One region of the Paenibacillus hamazuiensis genome, then DNA from elsewhere that is predicted to be linked to it. Evidence: riboswitches for the same ligand, from Rfam matches in the RefSeq annotation. Region 1 holds a riboswitch; each other region holds the start of a gene.
What was found. A riboswitch is a leader RNA that binds a small molecule or an ion and turns the genes downstream of it on or off. The one in region 1 is predicted to bind cyclic di-GMP.
Positions count from the first base shown of each region.

Region 2: linked by a shared signal. The riboswitch ahead of MYS68_RS02520 (transglutaminase-like domain-containing protein) and the one ahead of MYS68_RS12790 (Spo0E family sporulation regulatory protein-aspartic acid phosphatase) in region 1 are both predicted to bind cyclic di-GMP.
Region 3: linked by a shared signal. The riboswitch ahead of MYS68_RS17440 (methyl-accepting chemotaxis protein) and the one ahead of MYS68_RS12790 (Spo0E family sporulation regulatory protein-aspartic acid phosphatase) in region 1 are both predicted to bind cyclic di-GMP.

Region 1 covers NZ_JALRMO010000001.1:2,921,032-2,925,626, forward strand. The annotation lists gene MYS68_RS12785 (carbohydrate ABC transporter permease) at 1-884, opposite strand, end outside; gene MYS68_RS12790 (Spo0E family sporulation regulatory protein-aspartic acid phosphatase) at 1,071-1,280, opposite strand; cyclic di-GMP riboswitch class I at 1,419-1,476, opposite strand; gene MYS68_RS12795 (NHL repeat-containing protein) at 1,565-2,473, opposite strand; gene MYS68_RS12800 (helix-turn-helix transcriptional regulator) at 2,501-3,388, opposite strand; gene MYS68_RS12805 (phytanoyl-CoA dioxygenase family protein) at 3,578-4,405, shown strand; gene MYS68_RS12810 (sugar phosphate isomerase/epimerase family protein) at 4,552-4,595, opposite strand, start outside.
Region 2 covers NZ_JALRMO010000001.1:620,973-625,567, forward strand. The annotation lists gene MYS68_RS02505 (helical membrane plugin domain-containing protein) at 92-544, shown strand; gene MYS68_RS02510 (NAD(P)/FAD-dependent oxidoreductase) at 559-1,737, shown strand; gene MYS68_RS02515 (class D sortase) at 1,913-2,611, shown strand; cyclic di-GMP riboswitch class I at 2,699-2,789, shown strand; gene MYS68_RS02520 (transglutaminase-like domain-containing protein) at 2,804-3,604, shown strand; gene MYS68_RS02525 (collagen binding domain-containing protein) at 3,854-4,595, shown strand, end outside.
Region 3 covers NZ_JALRMO010000001.1:3,981,661-3,986,255, reverse strand. The annotation lists gene MYS68_RS17450 (aliphatic sulfonate ABC transporter substrate-binding protein) at 1-730, shown strand, start outside; gene MYS68_RS17445 (ABC transporter ATP-binding protein) at 744-1,523, shown strand; cyclic di-GMP riboswitch class I at 1,852-1,938, shown strand; gene MYS68_RS17440 (methyl-accepting chemotaxis protein) at 2,049-4,064, shown strand; gene MYS68_RS17435 (gluconate 2-dehydrogenase subunit 3 family protein) at 4,090-4,595, shown strand, end outside.

The sequences.
Region 1 (4,595 bases):
GCAAACCCGACTCTCGCTTCCCCGGCGCTCGAGAAGGCGTAGCGGTAAATGTACAGATCGACCATATCCGTAGCAAAGGCCGGTCCGCCCTCGGTCATCGCCTTGACCAGATCGAAGACGTGCAGCGCGTTAACGGCCGATAGAAGCACGATGACGCTTCCCACCGGAAGAAGCAGCGGCACCGTAATGTAGCGGAACTGATGCAGGCTGTTTGCTCCGTCCACGCGGGCCGCCTCATAAATTTCCTTCGGCAGCGACTGCAGCCCGGCCAGCCAATAGATCATTTTCATCCCGAAGCTTTTCCATATTCCTACCACGATAACGATCAGCAGCGCCGTATCGATGGAGCCGATCCAGTCGACCGGCTTGTCGAGCAAGCCCAGCTTGATCAGCACCTCGTTGACAAGCCCCTTGTAGGCGCCGAAAATAAACCGCATCACCAGCCCCACCACCGCCGTAGTCGTCACGACCGGCAGAAAAAAGATCGCCCGGTAAGCGGCGGAACCTTTAAGCCATGAGGAATTGAGAACGATCGCGAGGATAAGCGCGAGCGGCACCTGCACGCAAACTAACGAGACCATAAAAACAAAGTTGTTTTTGAACGCGTTCCAAAAAACCGGGTCGTACACCGTCTCCACAAAATTGCCAAACCCGACAAATTCCTCAAGCGGCCCGTATCCGTTCCAGCGGTAAAAGCTGTAAACGTAGCTCATCGCGATCGGATAAAGCGTGAATACAAGAAACATCAAAAGCTGCGGCAAAATAAACAAATAACACCAAAACGCTTTCCGTCTTCGAAAGCTGCCCATGGAGCGGGACGCCGTTGCCGGTTTTGCGGTCTGTGCAGCATTTCCCGCTTTATTCCCCCAAGTCGCAGGATTCAACGTTCTTCACCTCCTGTTTGTCATAGCTACATTGTAACCGCTCTCAATTAAGGCCGAAAGAATCGCGTTTTTACAATGCGGTGTGTTTTTTTTACTTTAAACCGCAGTTGCCGGACAAAAAAGAAAGAAGCCTGATTTCTCAGACTTCTATTCCAGACAATGTTCCGCTATGCGTACCTTTTAGCTTTACCGATGCTCCAAGACAGCGTGCGCCTGCAATCGCTGCTTGAGCTGCGACCGGCTGAGCCGGTTCAGCCTTTTGTCCAAAATTTGGCTGAGCTTAAGCAGGACAGGGTCACGAAAGTTTCCGCACTGCTCGTATCGGTCGATTATGCATTGTTTTAAAGCTTTGATTTCCGCCATCAGCAAATACATTCGGAGCGATTCGGACAACATAACACTGCCTCCTTTGCATGATTCGCATAAATCGGCGGAGGATGCTCGATTCGGCAGCTGGCTGGCATTGTTAGCTTGAACCCCCAAAAAGCGAAGATCAACTTTGCTGCTGGAGATAATGTCTTATGGGGGTCCCTTAACGTTAGCCCCTGTAGCTTTGCGCCGCCATTTTTCAATGGCTTTGCCCTTTCGACGATTTAAGCGATAATATAATTCTACAAAAATAATAACATATTTTTACTAGTAAGCGCTATCATTTTTCTGAATTTTCGAAAATATTTTATTTACATTCGTTTCAACTTCGTCACCCTCCCGTCCGAAATCCATTCGGACACATACACATCGCCTTTGGAATCTACACAAATCCCGTGGGGCGAGCTGAACTTATCCGGCCGGAAATACGATTTCTGCAAATTCGGCCAGCCCGTCTGGCGGAAAGCTTCCGGATCTTCGCCCAAGTGGGCGATCAGCCTGTCGCCGCCGTCCAAAATCGTGACTCTGCTGTGAAGATCCGGAATATACGTTTCCCCGCCGCGGAAGTAAAAGCTGCACGGCATATCTAAATCGTCCGTGACAAACCTTTTGTGTACGCCGTCCAAGGTAAAAACCTGAATCCGGTTATTGCCGCGGTCCGCGACATAAAGCTCGGGTTCTTTCCCCCGGAGACATACGGATACGCCGTGCGGACACGACATTTGGCCCGGCTCCGATCCTTTGCCGCCCCACGATTGGATGCGTTCGCCCCGTCGGTCGTATCGGTGAACCCACGATTGTCCGTATCCGTCGGCCACGTAAATATCGCCGTTCGGCGCCACGGCGACGTCGGTCGGAACGAATCTGCGCTCCGTATCATACACTCCTTCCATTTCCGGCGTACCGATCCGCAGCACTTCTTTGCCGTCCAGCGTCGTTTTGACCACAATCCCCAGCTTTGTATCGGTCAAATATAAATAAGCTTCGTCCGCCTCCTCGTGCAGGAGACATCCGTGGGCTCCCGGAAACTCTCCCCAGCCGGACAAATAACGACCTTCGCGGTCAAATTTCATCAAAGACGGAGCCCCTGTGTGAAATAGGTACACGTTGTCCTCGGAATCGACAACTATTCCGTGGGTATAGCCGAATGACGCATGTTCCGGCAGCCGTGCCCAGCCGTTTACGACTTCATACTGAAACTCGCCTTGACCGATTTTCATTTGCATCTGACCTCCAAATTTTTATGGTTACAGCTCGACGCTTTGCTGTCTGAATTCTGACGGGGTAAGTCCGGTCACCGATTTGAAGTTGCGGCTGAAATAATGAATGCTCGTATAGCCCAGTTTCTCGGCCACCTCTTCGACCGTTTCCGCTTCAAGCAGCAGCTGCTTCGCCTTCCGTATGCGCTCGAGAACGAGGTAATGCTTGGGCGAATGTCCGACCGTTTCCCGAAACAGCGCAGCGAAATAAGTCGGATGATAGCCGCACATGCCGGCCAGCTCTTCCGTTTTCCAGCTGATGTACGGATGCTTCCGTATCGCCTCCAGGGCCGGAGCAATTTTTCTCCTGTCGGCCGAAGTCTGCAGCCCGCTGATCTGATGGCGAACGATCACGACGAGCAGTTGGGTCAACAGCGCCCGCAGCGTGGACGCGTATCCGATCTCCTCCAACCGGTATTCGCGCACCACCTGCATGAACAGCCCTTCCAGATTCGGGATCGCAAACCGGTGAGGGATGGCGATATCCCCGTATTCGTTTACTTGAACAAAATAAGCGGCTGCGGGCGTGGACAAGTCTTCGAACCGGCAATTGACGATTCCCGGAACAGGGTGTACCGGCTCCGGCGACTCCCTGTCCCAGTTAAAGTGGATGCTTGCGAACATGAACGGATCGGACTCCGACGACATCAGCCGGTGCGGACTGCCTGAGCCGTAAAAAACGCAGTCTCCGGCGGTTAGAAGAAACCGCTCGGGGCCGAGCGCAAGCTCCGCCTGTCCGGAGATGACGTACAGCAGCTGGCAGTCGGGTATGATGCGCGGTCCCCACTCCTGCCTCGGCGAAGTGCTCATGCGGTTGGCAAAATTGACGGTGGGCCTGAGCGCGGAAAGCGGCCCGACATGGACATGACTCTGCATGTTCTCAGCTCCTTTGTTCACATCCTTCCATATTATAGCAGACAATTTATGCAAAAAGCGTTGCAGCAGACAACTTGTGTGAAAAGTGCAACTTATGTTGCGAAAGCTCTAACGACAATGAACCGGATTTCCTGCTATTCTCAAATTGTAAGTCTTACCGAAACCTAACCTTCGGAAAGGATGATTGCCATGTTGACCGACGAGCAAATAAAAGAATTTGACGAGAACGGTTTTCTTAAAGGCGATGTCGTTCTCAGCGACGAAGAGGTGGAGCGTCTGCGTGAGGATCTGGATTTGGTGATTGCCGGCAAATCCGTAAAACAGCCGGTGCTTAACCGCAATTTGCTGGATGGCGGCGCCGATTACGGAATGTCCATCACAAGCCGCGAAACCGTCGTACAGATCGTGAACATATGGATGGCCAGCGACGCCTTCTTCCAACACGCCTGCAACCCGCGCATTTGCGAAGAAATCGCCCAGCTGATGCGGACCGATACGGTGCGCATATGGCACGACCAGGTGCAATATAAGCCGCCGATTACAGGGGGGCCGACGAAATGGCACCAGGACCACCCGCTCTGGCCGATTATCCAACCTGCCGATCTGGTCAGCGCCTGGGTCGCTCTGGACGACGCGACCATCGAAAACGGCTGCATGTGGATGGTGCCGGGCAGCCACAAGTGGGGCGATCAGCAAAAGTATTTGGCGAGCACGCCCGACTTCAAGCCGTACCACCAAGCGCCGCACCTGCTGCCGGAAGGCGCCGTGGTGGAAGCGGTGCCGTTCGAAATTAAAAAAGGCCAGGTCGGTTACCACCACAGCCTGACCTGGCACGGCAGCCCGCACAACCGCTCCGAGCGAAAACGCCGGGCCATCGCCGTTCATTACATGCCGGGTCACACCCGGTACGTGCCGACCGGCAAACATCCGATGGAAGCCCATGTGCACGTGCCGGCCGGCGAGATATTGCAAGGCGACGAGTTCCCGGTCACTTATCAGGCGTACCGGGTAAAGTAGTGAGGAGGTTTGATCCGATTAGGGAGGATTAGCGGATTTCCCGTCCGCTTCCTCCCTCTTGCACTCTCCCCTCACGTTTTCCCATGTTGCATTTCAGCCGTTCCCCGTTTTCGTTGCCCCTCACAAGCCGCCCCAATGCAGCTCGTTCACCCCAGTGCCTCCCGATCGTATGCCAGCACGCGGTCGCGAA
Region 2 (4,595 bases), 2.3 Mb from region 1:
TCGGTATAAACTAGCTAAGTTAAGGTTTGATATGTGAAATAAATCACAACCAGAGTCAGGAATGCTCACAGGAAAAAGGAGGAGTCAAGTCATGTCCCCAACTGAAGGACAAGTGCAAGAAGTACAGACTGCGGTCGCAGAGACGGCGGCAACCACGACCCAGAAGCTTGATATGGCCATTATGGACCAATTGCTGAAGCCCGAGGTTCAGCAATCGCTGACCGAGCTTGTCAACAATTTACCCAAAATCACGGAGATGGTGAATACGCTGACGCAGGCGTACGATCTGGTTAAAACGGTGGCAAACGACCGCGTCTTCATCGACGATTTGAAGCACGGCTTCGAAGAGTTCGTTAAGCCGATACAGGACAAGGCGAAGGGCATTGCCGTCGCCGCAATCGAAGCGAACGACCGCGCCGAGGCGGAAAACGCGCCGACGATCGGCGTTTTCGGATTGCTTAAAATGCTGAAGGATCCGCAGATGCAGAAGACGCTGCGTTTCACCCAGGCATTCCTTGATGTTTTGGCGGAGAAAAAGAGATAAGGGGGACATTACTCATGGCGAAGCACATTGTCATTTTGGGAGGCGGCTACGGCGGATTGCTTACCGCCCTGACGGCACGGAAATACATCAAATCCGAGGATGCGGCGATCACCTTGATCAATAAGACGCCTTCCCACCAAATTGTTACCGAGCTGCACCGGCTCGCGGTCGGCGGCGTGAGCGAAGGCAATGTCGCGCTGCCGCTCGGCAAGCTGCTCAAGGGCAAGCAGGTTGAGCTGATGGTGGATTCTGTAGAGAGCATCGATCTGAACGGCAAGCAGGTGCGTCTTGCCAGCGGTTTGACTACGGCGTATGACAAGCTCGTCATCGCGCTCGGCAGCGAAACGGCGTTTTTCGGCATTCCCGGTCTTCAGGAAAGCAGCATGACGCTGAAGTCGGTGGAGGAAGCAAACCGCGTGCGCGCCCATGTGGCCGCACGTCTCGACGCGTACCGCGAATCCGGCAACAAAGCGGATGCAACCTTCGTGATCGGCGGAGGCGGTTTGACCGGCATCGAGCTGATCGGGGAAATGGTCGATACGCTTCCGGAGCTGTGCATTCAAAAAGGTGTTAACTTTGATGACATTTCGCTTTACTGCGTGGAAGCGGGCCCTGCCATTCTTCCGGGTTTTGCGCCGGAGCTTGTGGAGCGCGCACATGCATCGCTTACAAAACGCGGCGTCAAAATTTTGACCGGCGTGGCCGTAACGGAAGTGCAGGGCCGCAATGTCATTTTGAAGGACGGCACGTCGATCGAGACGAACACGCTCGTATGGACCGGCGGCGTCACGGGCAACAGCGTGGTAGCCGCTTCCGGCATCGAGAACAACCGCGGCCGCGCCACCGTGACGGCAGGCCTGAAGTCGACCTCGCATCCGGATGTTTTCCTGGCCGGCGACAGCGCCGTCGTGATGAGTCCGGAAGGCCGCCCGTATCCGCCAAGCGCGCAGATCGCATGGCAGATGGGCGAAACCGTCGGCTACAACCTGTACGCCGAATTCAAAGGGCTGCCTTTGAAGGAGTTTAAGCCGGTATTCTCGGGAACGCTCGCCAGCCTTGGACGCAAGGACGCGATCGGCACGATCGGCGGGAGCCAGCTGCGCCTGAAAGGCACGCCGGCATCGCTGATGAAGGAAGCGAGCAACGTGCGGTATTTGTCGCACATCAACGGGCTGTTCTCGCTCGCTTATTAAACCTGTTCGCAACAAGACGGAATTGAATGCTTATTTTTGGACCCGGGAGACGACACTATGAAAAAAGTGAAGATCCCGGGTTTTTCGCTTCCGGTAGAAAACGGAGGTCCGGCCCGCAAAAGGGAATGGAACGAATAATACCGAAACAAATTAGAGCATGAGAGGTAGAGGCAGGTTGCGTGCAACGATAAAGAAAATGATTCCGGCCGCATGCATGATCCTTGGCATCGGTCTGCTCGCTTATCCTACGGTGAACGACCGCTATGAGAGCTACCTGCAGCAAAAAATTTTGGCGCAGTGGGAAAGTAACCTGCTGCTTCTCGATCGAACGGAGCCGGAGACGGGGCCGGCGCCCGATGTCTCCGCTGCGCCCGTGCCCGAAGAACGCTTGCTCTCCGGCGCTCCGCTTATGCCTTTGCGCGCGGAACAACCTGCAGCTCCGATTCCGGTTCAAACCCCGGTTGCGGACGAAAACGTGGAGGGCGTTCTGGTCATAGACAAGATTAATTTGAAGCTGCCGATCCTCAAAGGGGCGACGGCAAAAAATATGAAAATCTCCGTTGCCAGCATCGAGAATACCGGAAGACCGGGAGCTGTCGGCAACTATGCGATCGCCGGGCACAGGAATCTGACCTACGGAAAAAACTTCAACAGATTGGACGAGGTCGAGGCGGGAGATATCGTCGAGGTGGACGCAGGCGGCCGCAATTACCGTTACAAAGTTGAAGAAAAACTGTACGTTTTGCCGAAGGAGGTTTGGGTGTTGAAAGGAAACGGCAAAGACCGGGAGATTACCTTGATCACCTGCCACCCTATGGAAAACCCGACCCACCGAATTGCGGTCAAAGGAAAATTGATTGAAGACGGGAAATAATTTTTTTCTGGTCAAAGCTTTGAATATGTGGTACATTACAAAATAAGACAAGTTTCTTCATCATTCATATATGATTTCGGTTCTTTCCACCGATAAAGGCAAATTTGGCGAAAGCCAAAGACGCAAAGCTACAGGGCCTTCCGCAGCATTCGTGCTGTGATGGCAGCCAGTTACCGAAAGGAGAGTTTTTTTATGCTTTCCAGGGCTCTCGTAACCGTGTTGTCGGCGTTGTTCTTACTGATCGCTGCGCCGCAAGGCATAGAAGCCGCTTCGGCGGTCATCGACAAAAGCTCTCTGGGTCAAGGAATCATTACGGTGAACTATCCCGACAATAAAGACGCGAAAGCGATAGTCCGCATTGCCAAAGGGAGCGTTAAATATGATTATGCGCTGGTCAAAGGCGGACGTTATCCGCTGCAGCTTGGAAACGGCAGCTACAGCGTTCTGATTGCGGAGGCGGCGGAAGGCAGCAAATATAAAGTCATCGCGCAGGAAAGCTTGGATTTAAAGCTGGATAACGAAAATGCCGTATTTTTACAATCTATCCCGATGATCGATTGGAAGCCGGAATCGAAACCGGTCGTCGAAGCCAAGGCATTAACTGCCGGCGGCGGGTCGGACAAAGACAAAGTTGCCGCAATCTATGCTTATATTACCAAGCATTTTACATATGATTACGAGAAAGCGAGCGGCGTGGATGCCGGTTATCTCCCTCAGCTCGACGAAATTTACGATGCTTCGAAAGGTATTTGTTACGATTTTGCGGCAACTTTTGCCGCAATGGCGAGAAGTGTCGACATTCCGACCCGTCTCGTTATGGGGTATGCCAACGAAGCGCCCGATACATACCACGCTTGGAATCAAGTTTTTTTGAAAGAGAGCGGCGAGTGGATCACCATCGATACTACATATGACGCCGTCCGACTGCAAAACGGACAAGAGACTCCGTTGGTAAAAGATGCGAAGGATTATACCGTCAGCAAAATATATTGATACGCCGCTTGTCAAACATCCCGAATACCGATACCCGCCTTTGTTTCGAGGCGGTTTTTTTGCGTTGTTTAGAAAAAGTTCAGATCCATATTTTAGAATGCTACAGGGGCCTTAAAAATCCAATTTTATGCAGAAGGAGGGGGACGGATGGAAAAACGGACATGACCGGAACAATCGGTATCTTAAATAAGGCAACTAGACCGAGAAAAAAATGGGACGAAGAGGAGAAGGAGAGGCGTTGAGAAGCAAATGCTAAAGAGAAAGATCAGCACAATGCTGGTCGCACTTATGATTTTAATGCAAGTTTTGAACGGATTCGGCTTGGCTGTGGCCCGAGCTTCGGCTATTCCGGAAAACATTTTGACCAGCGTGACGATGGCGGTCTACGACAGCCAAGGTCAGGTAGTAACGGACAACGTTTACGAGCAGGGCTCCAAGGTACGGCTCGACTACGCGTGGTCGCTGCCAAACGGTCATGGCTACCGTGCGGGGGATACATTTACGTTTTCGCTGCCGCAGCAATTTTTATTGTTTAACGATTTTGGAGGTCTGTTGAAAATCGATGACGACGATGTCGGAACGTTTCAGGTAACTGCAGCCGATCATCGGGTCGCGATGACTTTTAACGACTACATCGAATCGCATTCCTACGTTCATGGCATTCTCACTTTCAACACGCAATTCGACGTTAAGCAAATAACGGGAAGCACCACCCAGACAATCGTCATTCCGGTCCACGGCGGCGATCAGGTGTTTACGCTTCGATTCAAGCCAAACGCGGTATCGACGATAGATAAAAGCGGCGCACCCGATGGCTTTAATGCCAAAAATATCAATTGGTCCGTCGACGTGAACAAGATGCTGGATTCCGTGCAAAACGCGGTGGTAACGGATCCGATTCCGGCCGGGCTTTCGGCGCCGGTCACAGTGGCCGTTTATCAATTGAATGTGAATCTGGACGGAACGGTAAGCCAAGGCGCGCCTGTGACAC
Region 3 (4,595 bases), 1.1 Mb from region 1:
CGTCGGCGGAACGCCGGTCGTTTCCGCACAGACGGGCGGCGTCGATTTTAAAGCGATCGCGGTCACTTCGGACGGGAAAACCGGCAATTTTATCGTCATTCCGAAAAACAGCCCGATCAAGGAGCTGAAAGATTTAAAAGGCAAAAAAATCGCCGTCGCCAAAGGCAGCAGCGCCTACAACTTCTTATACATGGCGATCGACCGTGCCGGCCTGAAGGGCAGCGATGTGAAGGAAATCCAGCTGCAGCCGGACGAAGCGAGACCGGCACTGGATTCCGGAGCCGTCGACGCCTGGTCGATATGGGAGCCTTACGCCACGACGGCGGTGTTTCAAACCGGAGCGAAAATATTGGTATCGGGGCAAGATCTGAACATCAACGCGCCAAGCTTCCTGATCGCCAGAACGAAGTTTTTGCAGGATCATCCCGATCTTGCCGTCGTGTTCCTGAAAGCTTACGAGGAGGCGCGCAAATATTATACGGGACATTTCGACGAGGTGGCCGAGGAGCTGTCCAAGTCGCAGAAGCTGGACCGCGCGATCGTCGACCAGGTGCTGAAAAACTCCAGCCCGATCCTCTCGCCGGCAACGCCCGAGTATGCCAAAGCACATCAGGAACAGGCCGATTTCCTGTACTCCGTCGGAGCGATCAACAAAAAGCTCGATACGTCCAAGGTTATTGAAAACAAGTATGTCGAGCAGGCGCTGAAGGAGTTAGGTACGCAAAAATAAGGAGGGGATTCGGATGAGTAAGGAAGCGCAGCTCAAAATCGAACGTTTGAACAAGTCGTTCGCCGGCCCGCAAGGGGCGATCCGGGTGCTGGATCAGATTCAGCTTCATGTGAAGCAGGGGGAATTCATTACGATCATCGGGCCGAGCGGCTGCGGCAAAAGCACCTTGCTGAAAATCATCGCCGGGCTGGATACGAAACACGACGGGCTGGTCGAGCTCGGCGGCAGTCCGGTGAAGGCTCCCGGCATCGATAAAGGGTTTATTTTTCAGGAGCACCGGCTGTTCCCATGGCTGACGGTGGAGAAAAACATCGCCGCCGATTTGCCGCTGAGCGATCCCGGGGTACGCAGCCGCGTAAACGAGCTGATTGAGCTTGTCAAGCTGCAGGGCTTCGAAAAAGCGTACCCGCGCGAGCTGTCGGGAGGCATGGCGCAGCGCGTGGCGATCGCCAGGGCGCTGCTGCGCAGGCCCAAGGTGCTGCTGCTCGACGAGCCGTTCGGAGCATTGGATGCGTTCACCAGGGCCCACATGCAGGAAGCTCTGCTCGATATATGGCGGGAAAACGGAACGACGATGATTCTCGTCACGCACGATATCGACGAAGCGGTGTTTCTCGCGAACCGGGTTGTCGTCATGAAATCGCGACCGGGCTCAATCCGCACGATCATCCCGATCGACCTGCCGTATCCGCGTAAAAGAGCCAGCGTATCGTTTCAGGAATTCCGCCACAAGGTGCTCGGCGAGTTCGAGCGGGTGGAGGAGCTGGAGCTGGTGGACAGCTCCGGGATATAGGCGTCCGCGCGAAAGCACGACATATTCACATTTGAGTTCCAATCATAACGAATACCCGCATCTTTCGCCAAACGGAAGTGCGGGTATTTTTTGCGTATATGAATCGCGCTTGCGCAGATGTGTCCGGAGAGCGATTTCTTCCTGTAATATAGCAATTGGGAAAAATTTGCATTGAACTTCTATGAAAAATGTCGTAGTATTTTTTTCGTATCTGGTAAAAAAGACCTTGTTTTCAGAAAGTTAATATTTAACTTTGTTGAATATTGTTGTAAATTCGACGGCTTTGTCGTAATATAGTTTAAGAAAAAGAAACTGCATATTATCTATCTTGCGATAACGGCAAACTCCCCGAAAGGTGAGGACGCAAAGCCACGGGCCTAAGGAAATTTATTTCTACGGCAGCCGGGTTACCGAACAAGGGAATAGGGAAATCCATCCTTTGTCAGGGTGGATTTTTTTGTTCTTTTTTGAAAATAGTTTTCACTGATAGATAGTCATGCACACTTTGATAGGAGGATTAGAGAGATGAGAGAAAAACTGAAGTGGGGAACGATGTGGGGCTTGAAAAATTCCATTAAAGCCAAGCTGGTCGTCGGCTGTTTATTGCTGTCCCTTGTGCCTCTGCTGATCACCACGCTGATTTTGACGAAGCTTTCCAATTCGGCCACGACGCTGGAGGCCAACGACAAGGAGATCAAAGTGGCGCAGGATACATCCAGATACGTGGACTATTGGATTCAGAATAAAATCAACGTCGTTCAAAATATTATGAAGGCTCATCCGGAATTTAAAGCGGGGGACAAAAATCACATTTTATCCGTGCTCAAACAAATCGGCGAAGTGGACCAGGAGGTCGAGTATTACGCTTATGTCGATAAAGACGCCAACAGCACGAACTGGTCGGGGCAAACGTCGAATGTGGCGGAAAGAGAATATTACATCAAAGCCAAGTCTACAAAGAAGCCGGCCATCAGCGATATGCTCATCAATCAGAAGACGGGAAAATACATCATTGTCGTGTCCGTTCCATTGCTGGACGGCGATAATTTTCTGGGCACGATCAACTGCGTCTTGAATCCCACCATACTGGGCAACTTGACCAACCAGATCAAGATAGGCAATACCGGACTCGGGTATTTGTGGTCGGAATCCGGAACGTTCATCTCCCATCCCAAAGAAGACCATTACGGCAAAAAAATGGACGATTTCTTCAGTCCCGAGCAAGTTCAGCAGTTTAAAGATACGGTTTTTCAAAACGACGTCGGCACGGTCGATTTTGTAAACTCCGAAGGCAAGCACAAATTGGCGGCCTACAGCACCGTTCCTACTACCGGTTGGAAAGTGATGGTGACTCAGGACAGTCAGGAAGTGTATGCCGCCAGGGACCAATTTTTGAAAATTTGCGTTGTCATTTTGGTGGTCGCCTGCATTTTGGTCGTGCTCGTTTCTTTGATCGCGGGCCGGCAGGTTTCCAAGCCGCTGCTTGTTATTTCTGGCGCGCTCCGTCAAGCCGCCGAGGGTGACTTGACATCCCGGCTTGGCGTAAGAACGCGGGATGAGATCGGACAAATATCGGAAAGCGTGAACGTGATGTTCGATTCCATCAGCGCGATGATCAGGCAGGTCAACCAAACGTCGGAGCATCTCGCCGCTTCCTCCGAGGAGTTAACGGCGATTTCGGCGCAAAACGTCGAGTCTTCCAAGCAAATCGGCATCTCCCTCGATAATGTGGTCGGCGGCTCGGAGAAGCAAGCGCAGGCAGCTCAGCAAAATGTGGCCGCGATGGAGGAGATGTCTGTCGGGATTACGCGGATCGCCGGGTCTGCGGCAAGCGTGTCCGACGCTGCGTTAAGCTCGTCCGAAGAGGCCAAGCAGGGGAATGTAGTCGTGCAAAAGGCGGTTGCCCAAATGGATGCGATTCAGACGACCGTCAAACGGACTTCGTCGGAAATTTCGCAGCTCGGAGAGCTTTCTTCCAAAATCGGCGAAATCGTTCATGTCATCGGGGAAATTGCCAACCAAACCCAAATGCTCTCGCTCAACGCCTCGATCGAGGCTGCGCGCGCGGGTGAACATGGAAGAGGTTTTTCCGTCGTCGCCAATGAGGTGAAGAAGCTTGCCGACCAGACGAAGACGGCTTCCGCCAACATTGCGGAGCTGATTGAAGAGGTGCAGAAAACGACGGACAAAGCGATTCACGCTATGCAGGAAGGCGTCGACGTGGTCGACAGCGGCACGCAATTAATGACGCAGGTCGGCTCGGTATTCGAAACGATCTACAGCTCCATTCAGCACGTTACGGAGCAAATCCAGGAAATTTCCGCTTCCACGGAGCAAATATCCGCCGGAACCGAGCAGGTCACTTCCTCGATGAACGAGGTGGCCTCGATTTCGGATAAATCGTTCACGAACGCGCAGGCGATCGCGGCCTCGTCTCAAGAGCAGCTTGCCTCTATGGAAGAGATATCCGCATCCAGCGAAACGCTCAGCCAAATGGCTCAAGAGCTTCAGGAAACTTTATCCAAATTTATCGTCCGATAATCGACCATCTTAAGGAGGAGCTTCCGTGTCAAACAAAGATTCGAACAACCCGAAACATATGTCCAGACGCAACTTTCTGAAATCTTCCGGAATAGCGATCGGGGGAGCGGTACTTGGCGGCGCTGCCATGAGCGGTTTATGGCTCGGCAAAAAACCGGCCCAGCAGCAGCATCCGGCTGAGCAGAAGGCCGCCGATTACAATCAGGCGTTGATGTTTTTTAACCAGGAGCAGTTTTTTATTACGGAGGCGGCGGTCGAGCGTATTTTCCCGAAAGACGAACTCGGCCCGGGGGCGAAGGAGATCGGCGTCGCCATTTACATCGATCATCAGCTTGCCGGTCCATGGGGGATTAACGCGAAAGATTATATGATGGGGCCTTTTTTCAAGGGGGAGGCGACGCAGGGAAGCCAAACCCAACTAAGACGGGCCGATATATTCACCCTCGGGCTGAAGGGACTGAAAGATTACAGTCAAAAAAAGTACAGTAAAAGCTTCCAGGATCTCGCGGAAAACGAGCAGGACGACGTTTT